DNA from 4 places in the Streptomyces decoyicus genome. Region 1 is predicted to be linked to each of the others. Evidence: riboswitches for the same ligand, from Rfam matches in the RefSeq annotation. Region 1 holds a riboswitch; each other region holds the start of a gene.
What was found. A riboswitch is a leader RNA that binds a small molecule or an ion and turns the genes downstream of it on or off. The one in region 1 is predicted to bind cyclic di-AMP.

Region 1 (3,562 bases):
TCGCGCCCCGACCTCGCCAGCCGCTCCCAGCAGATCGCGGTGGCCCAGTCGATCCTCGACGCCCGCGGCCCGGACCAGTGGTCGAGCTGTGCGGTGAGCGCCGGTCTCGCCAAGGACGGGCGTGCGCCGGAGGTCGACCCGGGCAGCACCGCCACCCCCTCGCCCGCCCCGTCGGACGCGGACGGCTCCTCGGACCCCTGGGACTCGTCCGGTTCGTCCGGCGCGCACGACGACACGGACTCCGCCGGGCAGCAGCACGACGAGTCCGGCGACGAGCCGTCCGATCCGGCGCCCTCGCCCGACGCCACGGATTCCGACCGCTCCGGCGACGCGTCCACGAGCCCGGAGCCGTCCGACCCGGCGACGCCGGACGACTCGACGACGCCGGGCGACCGGGACCGCGACCCGTCGCAGTCCGCCGACCCGTCCGACGGGGGCAGCCGTCCGGACACCACCGGCACCCCGCAGGAGACGCCCGCGAAGGGTAAGCACCGCGGCGGTGCGGGCGACGACGAGGACAGGTCCTCGGGTGGCCGGCATGCCTCGCGGGGCGATGACGCGCACCGCACGGGCCCGGCGGCCGACGGCGACTACACCGTGCGGCCGGGTGACACGCTGTCAGCCATCGCCCAGGCCCACCGGCTGCCCGGTGGCTGGACCGCGCTCTACGAGGGCAACGAGGGCGTCATCGGCTCCGACGCGGACCTGATCAAGCCGGGCCAACTGCTCGATCTGGGGCACGCGGCAGGGTAGTTCGCCACCTTCGCCCGCTTTTGGGGAAAGTGAGACAAGGCTCTCGTTGACTAACGGTGAACCCCGGTTCGTCCCGCCTCATCGAACCGGGGTTCACCTGCGGATATGTGACCTGCCCGTGATCAAAAACGGTCAACTTGGTTCACATGATGGGGTTTGAACCCCAGGGCGGTTACTGCTTAACGTCAGGACCGCTCGCCAAAGCGGGCCCTTTGATCACACGCCGAATCCTGCCGGTGATCGGAGGCACTTGACGCGCAAGCGCCGAAGGCAGGAGCGGGGGACCCAAGGTACGTGCCGGCCCCACCCGTGAAAGCGGGTCCACCGGCTTGGGGTGAAGCCACGTGCGCCACGCGCACGCGGCCGGGCGATTTCTCACAGCCCGAACCCGACAGCTCACCTCGTAGGCGTCGGTGAGGAAACGAACGAACCATGCTGATCATCAAGGGCAAGCACCGTCGTCCGTCCAAGGCCGTCCGCGTCGCCACCCTCGCCGGCATCGCCGGTGCTGCCGTGGCCGTCCCGCTGATGGGTGCCACCTCCGCCTCCGCCGCCTCGGTCTCCACCTGGGACAAGGTCGCCCAGTGCGAGTCCGGCGGCAACTGGTCGATCAACACCGGTAACGGCTACTACGGTGGCCTGCAGTTCTCCAACTCCAGCTGGGCCGCCGCCGGTGGCACCAAGTACGCGCCGCGCGCCGACCTGGCCAGCAAGTCCCAGCAGATCGCCGCCGCCGAGAAGCTCCTCGCCATCCAGGGCCCGGGTGCCTGGTCCTGCGCCGGTGCCGGCAACCTGACCGCCGGTGGCCCGGCCGCCGACGTCGACACCTCCGGCTCCGCGCAGACCAAGTCCGCGCCGCAGCAGGACCAGGGCAAGACCGAGGCGAAGAAGGCCCCGGCCGCCCCCGAGCAGCACGCCTCGCGGTCCACCGAGCGCAAGTCCATGGGCCACGGCAACTACACCGTCAAGGCGGGCGACACCCTCGCCAAGATCGCCAAGGCCCACGGCAGCGACTGGAAGTCGGTCTACAAGGCCAACAAGTCGGTCATCGGCGGCAACCCGAACCTGATCTTCCCGGGTCAGAAGCTCAACGTCTGAGTCCCTCCCTCACCGGGACGCGGGCGGGCCCGAGCGGCGGGCCCCCTTCCCCCGTGAGACCGCCCCGCCCCGGCGCGCCCTTCCCCCGAGCGCGCCGGGGCGGGGTTTCTTCTGCCCGGGGCGGCGCCGGGGTGACGCCGGGCCGAGGCCGGGCCGGTGCCGGTGCGGGCGCACGCCGCTGACCGCTCCAGCCCGGCGAATGTTCCCGTTCAGCGAACAATGCGCCTAAGCGTCCCGTGAACGGGGTCTTCGGGGAGCTTTGCGCGGCTTTCCATCCCACAGAGCGGGCCAAGGGCAGGCGGACGCGCCCGGGGCCGTTAGGCTCATGCGCAGAACGCCAGACACCCACGAAGGAGACAACGTGCCGTCGATCGACGTCGTCGTAGCCCGCGAAATTCTCGACTCGCGAGGTAATCCCACGGTCGAGGTCGAGGTCGGCCTCGACGATGGCAGCACCGGCCGTGCCGCCGTCCCGTCCGGTGCCTCCACCGGCGCCTTCGAGGCCATCGAGCTCCGCGACGGCGACCCGAACCGCTACCTGGGCAAGGGCGTGGAGAAGGCGGTCCTGGCCGTCATCGAGCAGATCGGCCCGGAGCTCGTCGGCTACGACGCGACCGAGCAGCGGCTGATCGACCAGGCCATGTTCGACCTGGACGCCACCGACAACAAGGGCTCGCTCGGCGCCAACGCCATCCTCGGCGTCTCCCTCGCCGTCGCGCACGCCGCCTCCGAGGCCAGCGACCTCCCGCTGTTCCGTTACCTGGGCGGCCCGAACGCGCACGTCCTGCCCGTCCCGATGATGAACATCCTGAACGGCGGCTCGCACGCCGACTCCAACGTGGACATCCAGGAGTTCATGATCGCCCCGATCGGCGCGGAGTCCTTCTCCGAGGCGCTGCGCTGGGGCGCCGAGGTCTACCACACCCTCAAGAAGGTCCTGAAGACCAAGGGTCTGGCCACCGGCCTCGGCGACGAGGGCGGCTTCGCCCCGAACCTGGGCTCCAACCGCGAGGCCCTCGACCTCATCCTCGAGGCCATCAAGGAAGCCGGCTACGCCCCCGGCCAGGACATCGCGCTCGCGCTGGACGTCGCCGCCTCCGAGTTCTACAAGGACGGCAAGTACCAGTTCGAGGGCAAGGACCGCTCGGCCGCCGAGATGACCGAGTACTACGAGGAGCTGGTGGCGGCCTACCCGCTCGTCTCCATCGAGGACCCGCTGTTCGAGGACGACTGGGCCGGCTGGAAGGTCATCACCGACAAGCTCGGCGCCAAGGTCCAGCTCGTCGGCGACGACCTGTTCGTCACCAACCCCGAGCGCCTCGCCCGTGGCATCGACGAGGGCTCCGCCAACGCGCTGCTGGTGAAGGTCAACCAGATCGGTTCGCTGACCGAGACCCTGGACGCCGTCGAGCTGGCCCAGCGCAACGGCTTCAAGTGCATGATGTCGCACCGCTCCGGTGAGACCGAGGACGTCACCATCGCCGACCTCGCCGTCGCCACCAACTGCGGCCAGATCAAGACCGGCGCCCCGGCCCGCTCCGAGCGCGTCGCCAAGTACAACCAGCTGCTGCGCATCGAGGAGATCCTCGACGACGCCGCGGTCTACGCCGGCCGCTCCGCCTTCCCGCGGTTCCGTCACGGCAGCTGACCCGCAGGCGGCCCGCTGCCGGGCCGGTCAGGGCAGCAGGGGCTGATCGGGCGCGCCAAACCG
Region 2 (3,562 bases), 550 kb from region 1:
AGCGCGTCATCCGGGTGCGGCGGGTGGTGCGCCGGCGCGGTGATCCAGGGCAGGACGGAGTGGTGCTCGTTGGCGATCCAGTGTCCGCCGCCGGCCCGGCCGTCGAGCAGTGACCGTACGAGCCGCGCGAACTCCTCGCGGCGGGCGGGCGGGAGGTGTGCCAGCGCGGCGGTGTGGAAGATGACCAGCGTCGCCTCGGGCGGCGCCTCGGCGGCGAGCGCGGGCAGCTCGTCGAGCAGATCGCCGCGCACCATCCGCGGGCGCGGCACCGACCGCACCGCGTCGACGGCCGCGGACAGCCGCGCCGCCCGCTCCCCGTCGCCCGGCCGGACCAGTGCCTGTAGCCAGCGCAGATCGTCCCGTTCGGCAGCCGGGTCGAGCGGGTCGAGGCCGATCCCGCCCCGCCAGACGATGTGGGGCAGCCGGTCGGGCAGCTCGTCGGCCGGCCATCCCGTACGGCACCCGAGCACCAGCGGATTGCCCGGCTCCCCTACCTCGGCCCGGAGGGGGGCACGTTGGGGGGCGGCATCTCCGTGATGGGCGTCTCCCCGGAGGGCGTCTCCCGGGAGGGCACCCCCGCCCGCACCCCTGTCGTCCTCGTAGCGGTAGCGGTAGTGGTAGCGATAGCGGTCGGGGTGCAGACACAGCCCCGCCGACGTGCCGACCTCCAGCAGCGCCAGTGGCTGCGGCAGGCGGGCGAGCAGCGGCAGCAGGGTGGCGCAGTGGGCCGGCTCGTCGGTCCGGGCGGAACGCTGCATGATCACCGCGCGCACTTCGTCCCAGTGCCGGATGGTCCACTCGCGCCAGCGTCCGTAAGCCAGGTCGCCGCGCGGGCCCAGCTCGGCGTGCGGGCCGTCGAGATAGCGGACGGCGGCGAGCAGGAGGTCCGGCTGCTGTTTGTCGCCGGCCGGCAGCGACCCCGACAGCAGATCGCAGAGCTCCGGGTCCTGGCCGATCCGCGCGCTCAGCTCCTCATGGGCGGTGCACCGCCCCCGGGCCTGACGCCAGGAGAACTCCCGGTACCGCCCCGCCACTCCCCATGCGCCGGCGGCAGCGCTCTCGACGTTCCCGGTGTTCCCGACGTTGACGACCATGATCCGACGTTACTGCTCTCACGTTCCGTAACCGAGGGGCACCCCTCCGCATAACAACTGACGCACAATCAACGGGAGATCGTTTAGAGGCGGACGGTCAACTCGCCCGGTTTGTGGCCGTGCTGGCCGAAAAAGTCCACGCCAAACCTTGTGCGGAGACGACAGGGATTCACGGGAAGGCTTGGAATTCGGCTGCGATCTCTATTACTGTCCGATAACGCAGCGCGGTCGTCCCAGCCGTCGCAAGAGGCGGCACCGCGCGCCGACGCCGAATCCCGCACGCGCTTTTCACGCACCTCCAGCACCTCGAACTGCACCAAGGGAACCGGGGAACCACTTCCTTGGGGTGAATCGGACGCCCTCCGCCAGCGGGCGCCCGTAGGAGACCTTCCTGCTCCGAACCCGTCAGCTAACCCGGTAGGCGAGAAGGAAGGAAAGGAGAGCGCCCCCGTGGCGTCCAACAGGCCTGCCCCCGAGGGTCCGTCCGCCTACGACCTCGATGACCGAGGTGCCTTCCAAGGCCCCGGTGATGCGGACAACACGAACGACGGACCGTGGGAGGAATGGAATCCCACCGAGGACTCCATCCGCTCCGTCCGCGGCAAGCACCGGGTGGCCAAGCAGCGCGGCGGCGGACTCGCCCGCAGCGGCACGGTCCTGGGCGTCGGTGTCATCGCCGCGGTCGGCGCCGGCGGAATGGCCACGGCCGAGGGCCGCCCGGCGGTTCCGATCTCCATGCCGGACGTCGGCGGAATGGCCGACGACCTCGCCGACAAACTCCCGGACGCCGAGTCCCTCTCCGGCGTCGGCGACCTCATATCGGACTCGGGCTCGGACTCCGGCACGGACTCCGCCGCGGCCGCGGACTCCGCAACGGACGGTGCGGTTCAGGACGTCTCCGGCCCCCTGACCCAGGCCTCAGGGACGGACTCGGGCACGGGCGCCGGCGAGGCGCTGCGCAGCCGCATCCTCCAGCAGGCCGACGCGCAGCAGGGCGCCGCCGAGAGCGAGGCCCGCGAGGCCGCCGAACACGCCGCTTTCCAGAAGGCCGAGACCGAAGCCGCCACGCACCAGAAGTCGGCCGAGAAGGCCGCAGCAGCCAAGAAGGCGGCCGAAATGGAGGCCAAGCGCGAGGCAGAAGAAGCGGCCCGCCGGAAGGCGGAGGCCGCACGCCTCGCCAAGCTGGCGAAGAACTTCATCGCGCCGGTCTCCTCGTACACCCTCACCGCCAGCTTCGGCCAGGCCGGCGACCGCTGGGCCGCTGACCACACCGGACAGGACTTCGCCGCGCCGACCGGCACTCCCGTCAAGGCCGTGCACTCCGGCACCATCACCCAGGCCGGCTGGGCCGGCTCGTACGGCTACCGCATCGTCGTCACCCTCGACGACGGCACCGAACTCTGGTTCTGCCACCTGTCCTCGATGGTGAAGACCTCCGGCAAGATCAACACGGGCGACGTCATCGGCCGCGTCGGCGCCACCGGCAATGTCACCGGCCCGCACCTCCACCTGGAGGTCCGCCCCGACGCCGGCGACCCGATCGACCCCATGCCGTGGCTGCGCGACCACGGCATCAACGTGTGAGGCGCGGCTTCAACATGTGACGCACGGCCTCAAGGCAGGCTGACGCGCGGCCTCAAGGTGTGATGTGCGGCCTCCAGGTGTGATGTGCGGCCGCAAGGCAGGCTGACGCGCGGCCTCCAGGCGTGACGCGTGGCCGCAGGACGTGACGCGCGGCCTCAACGTGTGACACCGCTGGTGACACTGCTGACGGAAGTGGCTGCTGGGGGGCAGCGGAAGGAATAACTCCGCGCCCCCCGACGCTGCCACCACGCATGACCGCGACACAAAGCCCCCGAAACCACCGGCCGCTCGGCTCGCTCTCCGTTTCCCCGCTGTGCCTGGGCGGGAACGTCTTCGGCTGGACGGCCGACGAAGCCGCATCCTTCGCCGTGCTCGACGCCTACGTGGCGGGCGGTGGCAACTTCATCGACACCGCCGACGCCTACTCGGCCTGGGTCCCCGGCAACAAGGGCGGCGAATCCGAGACGGTCCTCGGCAACTGGCTGGCCTCCCGCGGCAACCGCTCCGATGTCGTCATCGCCACCAAGGTCGGCGCCCACCCGGACCTCAAGGGCCTGTCCGCCGCCACCATCAAGTCCGCGGTCGACGGATCCCTCACCCGTCTGCGCACCGACTACATCGACCTCTACTACACCCACTACGACGACGAATCGGTCGAGGTCGGGGAGTTCCTCACCGCTCTCGACGACCTCGTCCGGGCCGGCAAGGTCCGCGAGATCGCCGCGTCCAACATCTCGGCGAAGCGCCTGGAGGAGTCCCTGGCCTTCTCCGCCCGCGAGGGCCTGGCCCGCTACGTCGCCCTCCAACCCCACTACAACCTGGTCTCCCGCGACACCTACGAGGGCGAACTCGCCGACGTGGCCGCCCGCCACGACCTCGCCGCG
Region 3 (3,562 bases), 4.4 Mb from region 1:
CCTGGGGCAGGCCGCCTCCTCCGCCGCGGTACTGCTGGCCGCCGGCGCGCCCGGAAAGCGGCTGGCGCTGCCCGGGGCCCGGATCCTGATCCACCAGCCGTCGTTCAGCGAACCCATCCAGGGGCAGGCCACCGATCTGCAGATCCAGGCGGAGGAGATGCTGCGCACCCGCGACGTCCTGGAGGAGATGCTGGCCAAGCACACCGGGCAGCCCCGCGAGCGGATCGCCGCCGACATCGAGCGGGACAAGATCTTCGACGCCATCGCCGCTCAGGAGTACGGCCTGATCGACGGACTCACCCGCAACCGCAAGCAGTCGGCCCACCTGCCCGTGGCGCGGTGAGCCCGGTGCTGCCCCCCGAACCGCCGCCGCTGCCCGCGCTGACCCGCGCCGAGGGCGAGCTGATCGACAGCTATCTGGAGGTGATCGACCTGCTGGGCCGGATCAACCCGACCCGCTGCGGTGGCACCTACAGCGGACTGCGCGCCGCCCAGGCACTGGTGGGCAAGGCGACCCGTCTACGGGACGCGCTGACACTGATGCACAGCCGGGGCGAGAGCGAAGTGCACCGCGGAACACTGACCCGGGCACTGCGGGTGCTGGACGGCGAACGCCGGACCGGGCTCGTGACGGTGCCGCCACCCGAGGAAATCTGACACGACACGCGCCAGAGGCTGCACATACGGCGTAGCGTCCGCGCCCGATGTGGGGAGGTGACGAATTGCGCGGGGCGGATACATTTTCTCCGGCCCTTGATGTTTCGCCCCTGGTCCGGGGGGTGCAAGACCCCGCGCCGCGGCACCTGAGGGAACAAATCTAACCATTCGGGTCAATTGTGACCCATCTCACATACGGCATTTTCAGCTCGGAATTCGGGTCCCGAGTGCGTGACGATCCCTTCGACGACAAGACCCCGCCACAGCGACGGGGCGGTCCGGACGGGCGCCTAATCCCGCCGCCGTGCGGATGTCCGGTCGACGATGTGGATCGGCGGGAGCGGAGGACCCGAGCAGAGCGGGGTCCCGGCCTTCACGGCCGAGGGCTCCTTGGGGTGAAGCCGTACATACGGCCGGGCATCTTCGCCTGCCCGAACCCGACAGGTCTTCCTTCGCAGGCGGCTGACGAAGGGTTTGCGCATGACCGTGCGCATGCATACGCCGAATCTGCTGGCACGCGCCGGCACTGTCACCGCTCTGACGCTGGTCACCCTCGGCGGGACCACCATGGCTCCAGGAGCGGCCGGGAACGCCGAAGCCGCCTCCGTATCCGTCCATGCGCTGCGGGTCGCGGCTTCCAAGGGAGGATCTCCCTACCGGTACGGCGCCCAAGGGCCGCACGCCTTCGACTGTTCCGGGCTGACGCTGTACTCGTTCAAGCGCGCCGGGCGGGCCCTGCCACGCACCGCCGCCGCGCAGTACAGCCGCACCCGGCACATCTCGGCCGCCTCGCGCCGCCGCGGTGATCTGGTCTTCTTCTACTCGCGCGGCGGCATTTACCACGTCGGTATCTACGCGGGCCGGGGCCGGATGTGGCATGCGCCCAAGGCCGGGAGCGTCGTGCGGCTGGAACGGATCTGGAGCCGCTCGGTCTGGTACGGGCGGGTGCACTGACCTGACCATTCCTCTCACGATCGGTCAATTGCCAGTAGGTTTGGGCCATTTGGCCGGGTGACTTCGCGACTGGGCGAGCTGCTGATGTCCGCGGCCCGCGGGAGCTTCCCGCCCACGGACGGAGCGGTGACCGTGCATTCTGGCCGCCGGGCTCGTGCCGGTGGGCGCCAAGGTGCCGAGGGTGCCGCACGGCGGTCGCGGCTGAGGCGGAGCGGCCGTAGAAGGTTCTGTGGGCGCCCCTTCAGGCGAGCGCCAGTTCCACCAGCAGGATGCCTCCAAGCGCCGTGAGCAGCGCTCCGGTGGTGGCTTCCAGGGCACGGGCCGCCCGCGGGCGGCGCAGCCAGACGCCCAGCCGGTCGACGAGCAGTGCGACGGCGGGGAACCACACCAGTGCCATGGCGACGACCATCGTGGCGAGCAGCAGCGTCCGGGGCAGCGCGGGCTGTCCCGCCGGGACGAACTGCGGGAGCAGGCTGAGGAAGAGAACAGGGGCCTTGGGGTTGAGCGCATTGGTCAGAAAGCCCTGACGCAGGCTCTGTGTGGTGCCCAGGAGAGCGACGGGCCGGGGGACGTCGGCCGGTGCGGTGGCGGCCGGGCCCGCGGTGCGGTCCGTGGTGGCCACAGGGCGGCGGAAGGCCGCGGCCAGGGCGCGGACACCGAGGTACAACAGGTAGCCGCCGCCGAGGAGTTGGACGGCTCCGAAGAGCGTGGGCACGGCGACCAGCACCGCCGCGAGCCCGGCCACCGCCAGCGCGGTGTGCACCAGCAGCCCGCCCGCGACTCCGACGGCGGTCGCCACCCCCGCCCGGCGCGAGTCGAGCGCATTGCGCACCACGACCGCGAAGTCCGCGCCCGGCATGGCGACCATGCCCGCGGCGACTCCGGTGAAGGCGATCAGCTGTCCGTCCATGAGAGCAGCATCGCCGGTCCGAGCCTTTAATAGGTATTGGCAATGTTCTTGGAGAGCCTAAAGAGATTCTTATGTACGATCCCACACGGCTGGCCGCCCTGGTAGCGGTGGCGGAGGCCGGTTCGATCACCCGGGCCGCCGCCCGGCTGGGCTACACCGCTCCCGCGCTCTCCCAGCAGCTCGCCAAGCTGGAGCGGGAGGCCGGAACGGCGCTCCTGGTGCGCCACCATCGCGGGGCTCGGCTGACGGCCGCCGGTGAGCTGCTGCTCGTACGGGCCCGGCGGGTCCTCGACGAGCTGGATCAGGCGCGGCACGAGCTGTCCCGGCTGGCCGGGCTGTCCGGCGGCCGGCTGCGGGTCGGCACGTTCATGACCGCCGGTACGCATCTGCTGCCGCCCGCGCTCAGCGCGTTCCGGCGGGCGCACCCCGATGTGGAGCTGAGCGTGACGGAGTACGTACCGCCACAGGCGACCGCGGCGGTGGCGCTGGGCGAGGTCGATCTGGCGCTGACGCATGAGTATGTGCCGGGCGAGGCGATGCCGGCGCCGGAGGGGGTGCGCCTGGAACCGCTGCTGACCGAGGAGCTGGTGCTGGTCACGGCGCCCGGCCATGCCCTCTCGGCGGGCTCCGGACGGCTGCCGCTCGCGGAGCTGGCCGGTCAGCCGCTGGTCAGCATGGCGCCGGCCAATCCCAACCGGCGGGAGGTGGAGGCGGCACTGGCGGCCGCCGGGGCCAGTGAGGCGGTGCGCTGTGAGTCGCCGAGCTATGCCGTGGTGTGTGCACTGGTGAGCGCGGGGCTCGGAGTGGCGGTGGTCCCGGAGATGGTGGCGGAGGGGGCGCTGACACCGCTGGGGGCCCGCCGGCTGGACCCACCGGAGCTGCACCGCCGGATCTCGGTGGCCTACCGCCTCGGCGGCACCCCGGCCGCGGACACCTTGCGGGCCCTGCTGCGCGGGGCCTTCACCCGCCACTCCCCCGCGCCATGACGGCGGACGGCCGCGGCGGACGGCCGGTTCCGTGGACGGCGGCCTGCCAAGGGGC
Region 4 (3,562 bases), 1.6 Mb from region 1:
GCTGGCCCCAGGCGCTGCGCATCGTCGAGCGGGTGACGTAGAGCCGCTCGCGGGCGCGGGTGATGCCGACATAGGCCAGCCGGCGCTCCTCCTCCAGCTCCTTGGTCTGGCCCAGGGAGCGCATGTGCGGGAAGACGCCGTCCTCCAGGCCGGTCAGGAAGACCGTCGGGAATTCCAGGCCCTTGGCGGTGTGCAGCGTCATGAGGGTGATCACGCCGCTGCCCTCCTCGTCCTCGTCCGGGATCTGGTCGGAGTCGGCGACCAGCGCGACCTGCTCCAGGAAGTCGGAGAGCGTGCCGGGATTGTCTTCGCCGCGCTCCTGCTCGAACTCCAGGGCCACGGCGGCGAGTTCCTGGAGGTTCTCGATCCGGGTCTCGTCCTGCGGGTCGGTGGAGGCCTGGAGTTCGGCGAGGTAGCCCGTGCGCTCCAGGACCGCTTCCAGGATCGTGGCGGGTCCGGCCTTGGACTCGACGATGGTGCGGAGCTCCTCCATGAGGACGTTGAAGCGCTTGACGGCGTTGGCGGAGCGGGCCGCCATGCCGTACGCCTCGTCGACCCGGCGCAGCGCCTGCGGGAAGGTGATCTTCTCGCGCAGCGACAGGGCGTCGATCATCGCCTCGGCGCGGTCGCCGATGCCGCGCTTGGGGACGTTCAGGATGCGGCGGAGCGGGACGGTGTCCTCGGGGTTGGCGAGCACCCGCAGGTACGCGAGGACGTCGCGGACCTCCTTGCGCTCGTAGAAGCGGACGCCACCGACGACCTTGTAGGGCAGCCCGACCCGGATGAAGATCTCTTCGAAGACACGGGACTGGGCGTTGGTGCGGTAGAACACGGCGACATCGCCGGCCTTGGCGTCACCGGCATCCGTCAGCCGGTCGATCTCGTCGGCGACGAACTGGGCCTCGTCGTGCTCGGTGTCGGCGACATAGCCGGTGATCTTGGGGCCGGCGCCGGCGTCGGTCCAGAGGTTCTTGGGGCGGCGGTTCTCGTTGCGCTCGATGACCGCGTTGGCGGCGGAGAGGATCGTCTGCGAGGAGCGGTAGTTCTGCTCCAGCAGGATCGTCGTCGCGTCCGGGTAGTCCTCCTCGAACTGGAGGATGTTGCGGATCGTGGCGCCGCGGAAGGCGTAGATCGACTGGTCGGCGTCACCGACGACGCACAGCTCGGCGGCGGATTCGGCGGGGCCGACCAGCTCGCGGACGAGGGTGTACTGGGCGTGGTTGGTGTCCTGGTACTCGTCGACGAGGACGTGGCGGAAGCGGCGGCGGTAGTGCTCGGCGACATCGGGGAAGGCCTGGAGCAGATTGACCGTCGTCATGATGATGTCGTCGAAGTCCAGGGCGTTGGCCTCGCGCAGCCGCGCCTGGTACATGGCATACGCCTCGGCCAAGGTCTTCTCGAAACCGTCGGCGGCCGTCCCGGCGAAGGTCTCCTCGTCGATGAGCTCGTTCTTGAGGTTGGAGATCTTCGCGCTGAAGGACTTGGGCGGGTAGCGCTTGGGGTCCAGATCCAGATCGCGGCAGACCAGGGCCATCAGGCGCTTGGAGTCGGCGGCGTCGTAGATCGAGAAGGACGAGGTGAAGCCCAGCTTCTTGGACTCGCGGCGCAGGATGCGGACGCAGGCGCTGTGGAAGGTGGAGACCCACATGGCGTTGGCGCGCGGGCCGACGAGCTCCTCGACGCGCTCCTTCATCTCACCGGCGGCCTTGTTCGTGAACGTGATCGCGAGGATCTGGCCGGGGTGGACATGGCGCTCGGCGAGCAGATGCGCGATGCGGTGGGTCAGCACACGGGTCTTGCCGGAGCCGGCGCCGGCGACGATCAGCAGCGGGCCGCCGGTGTGCACGACGGCGGCCTTCTGCTCGTCGTTGAGCCCCTCCAGCAGCGTCGCCGGGTCGAGGGCGGGACGGGCGGCGCCGTCGCGGTAGAACGCCTCTCTGGGGGCGGGCGCGTCGAACCGCCCGCCGAAGAGGTCGGCGGGGATCTCCTCCGGGGCCGGGCCGTGCTCGTCCTCGGGAGGCGGCGGGTGCTCCTCCTCGCCCTTGTGGCCGAGGTCCGCCAGGAAGCTGTCGTCAAAGAGGCTGCTCATCGCCCACCGAGTCTAGGCTGCCGCACTGACAGCCCGCCGCGGAGTAGGCAATTGCGGGGCGCATACGGAGCGGGCCGTGGCGCCGCGGCAGGTCAGGCGGCCGGGCCCTTCACAGACCGGGCACCGCGTCGTCTACCCGAATCCGACATCTGCCACAACAACCCCCGCATCGCGTTCAGGTCACGAAAAGGTTTCGGGCATATCGAACATCAGCCTTCACAGGAGCCACACGAGTTGGCTAACGTCCTCGCTCAGGCAGCCCGCCTCCCCGTGGACGACAGCGTCCGCACGGGCCGCCCACGCCGAGTCCGGCCCTGCCCTGAGGCATCCGGAGCCGGGGACCCACCAGCACCACCGGGGTGAATCGATCCGGGCAGCCGCCGTCGGCGGACGTCCGGACCGTAGGGCAAGCCTTCCGTCAGCGACACCGCCCGAACCCGACAGCTAACCCGGTAGGCGGTCCACGGAAGGAGTCGCCGGCCTTGGCGTCGCATCGCAAGCCGCGCACCAGCATTCTCGCCTCACCCGGAGGCCGTCGTACGGCGGTCGGGCTCACCACCGCCGCCCTCGCCTCGGCCACCCTGCTCTCGCAGTCCGCCGACGCGGCACCCCGGGCGCCCAAGCCCGGCATCGAAGAGGTCAAGCAGAAGGTCGACGGCCTCTACCACCAGGCCGAGGTGGCCACCCAGAAGTACAACGCCGTCAAGGAGCGCGCCGAAGCCCAGCGCGACACCGTGGACGGCCTGCTCGACGCCGCCGCCAAGCGCGCCGAGAAGATGAACGAGTCCCGGCGCATGCTGGGCACCTTCGCCTCCGCGCAGTACCGCACCGGCGGCCTGAACCCGACGGCGCAGCTGATGCTCGCCAAGGACCCGCAGCAGTTCTTCGACCGCAGCCACCTCATGGAGCGGATGACCGGCCGGCAGAAGCAGGCCGTCTCCGACTACCAGGAGCAGCAGGCGGCGGCCGCCCGGCAGCGCGCGGAGGCGTCCCGCAGCCTGGAGCGGCTACAGACGTCGCAGGCCTCCCTCAAGGAGTCCAAGCGGTCCGTCCAGGACAAGCTGGCCGAGGCCCGGCAGCTGCTGTCCCGGCTGACCGCCCAGGAGAAGGCGCGGATGGCGGAGCTGGAGCGCCGCAAGGAGGCGGCGGCCAAGCGCAAGGCCGAGGAGGAGGCGCGCAAGCAGCAGGAGCGGGAGCGCCAGAGGCAGCACGACGGCGGCGGCTCCGCCGGCGGGCAGACCGGTGGCGGCACCGACGACGGCTCCACCGGAGGCTCGTCCTCCGCCAAGGCCGAGAAGGCGCTCGCCTTCGCCCGCGCCCAGACGGGCAAGCCGTACGTCTGGGGCGCCACCGGCCCCAGCTCCTACGACTGCTCGGGGCTGACGCAGGCGGCGTGGAAGGCGGCCGGCGTCGATCTGCCGCGGACCACCTGGGACCAGGTCAAGGTCGGCCAGCGGATCGCCACCAAGGATC

Region 2: it holds a riboswitch for cyclic di-AMP, as region 1 does, so the genes downstream of both, K7C20_RS17525 (M23 family metallopeptidase) here and K7C20_RS15110 (LysM peptidoglycan-binding domain-containing protein) in region 1, are expected to answer to the same signal.
Region 3: it holds a riboswitch for cyclic di-AMP, as region 1 does, so the genes downstream of both, K7C20_RS34155 (C40 family peptidase) here and K7C20_RS15110 (LysM peptidoglycan-binding domain-containing protein) in region 1, are expected to answer to the same signal.
Region 4: it holds a riboswitch for cyclic di-AMP, as region 1 does, so the genes downstream of both, K7C20_RS22625 (C40 family peptidase) here and K7C20_RS15110 (LysM peptidoglycan-binding domain-containing protein) in region 1, are expected to answer to the same signal.

What each region holds. Positions count from the first base shown of each region.
Region 1 covers NZ_CP082301.1:3,469,868-3,473,429, reverse strand. Annotated here, with positions in the region: gene K7C20_RS15115 (transglycosylase family protein) at 1-753, shown strand, start outside; cyclic di-AMP (ydaO/yuaA leader) riboswitch at 1,006-1,178, shown strand; gene K7C20_RS15110 (LysM peptidoglycan-binding domain-containing protein) at 1,186-1,851, shown strand; gene eno (phosphopyruvate hydratase) at 2,213-3,499, shown strand.
Region 2 covers NZ_CP082301.1:4,015,192-4,018,753, reverse strand. Annotated here, with positions in the region: gene K7C20_RS17530 (DUF2332 family protein) at 1-1,094, opposite strand, end outside; cyclic di-AMP (ydaO/yuaA leader) riboswitch at 1,387-1,533, shown strand; gene K7C20_RS17525 (M23 family metallopeptidase) at 1,545-2,678, shown strand; gene K7C20_RS17520 (aldo/keto reductase) at 2,930-3,562, shown strand, end outside.
Region 3 covers NZ_CP082301.1:7,828,234-7,831,795, reverse strand. Annotated here, with positions in the region: gene K7C20_RS34165 (ATP-dependent Clp protease proteolytic subunit) at 1-343, shown strand, start outside; gene K7C20_RS34160 (hypothetical protein) at 349-657, shown strand; cyclic di-AMP (ydaO/yuaA leader) riboswitch at 945-1,133, shown strand; gene K7C20_RS34155 (C40 family peptidase) at 1,138-1,611, shown strand; gene K7C20_RS34150 (LysE family translocator) at 1,853-2,521, opposite strand; gene K7C20_RS34145 (LysR family transcriptional regulator) at 2,593-3,507, shown strand.
Region 4 covers NZ_CP082301.1:5,118,438-5,121,999, reverse strand. Annotated here, with positions in the region: gene pcrA (DNA helicase PcrA) at 1-2,089, opposite strand, end outside; cyclic di-AMP (ydaO/yuaA leader) riboswitch at 2,380-2,563, shown strand; gene K7C20_RS22625 (C40 family peptidase) at 2,572-3,562, shown strand, end outside.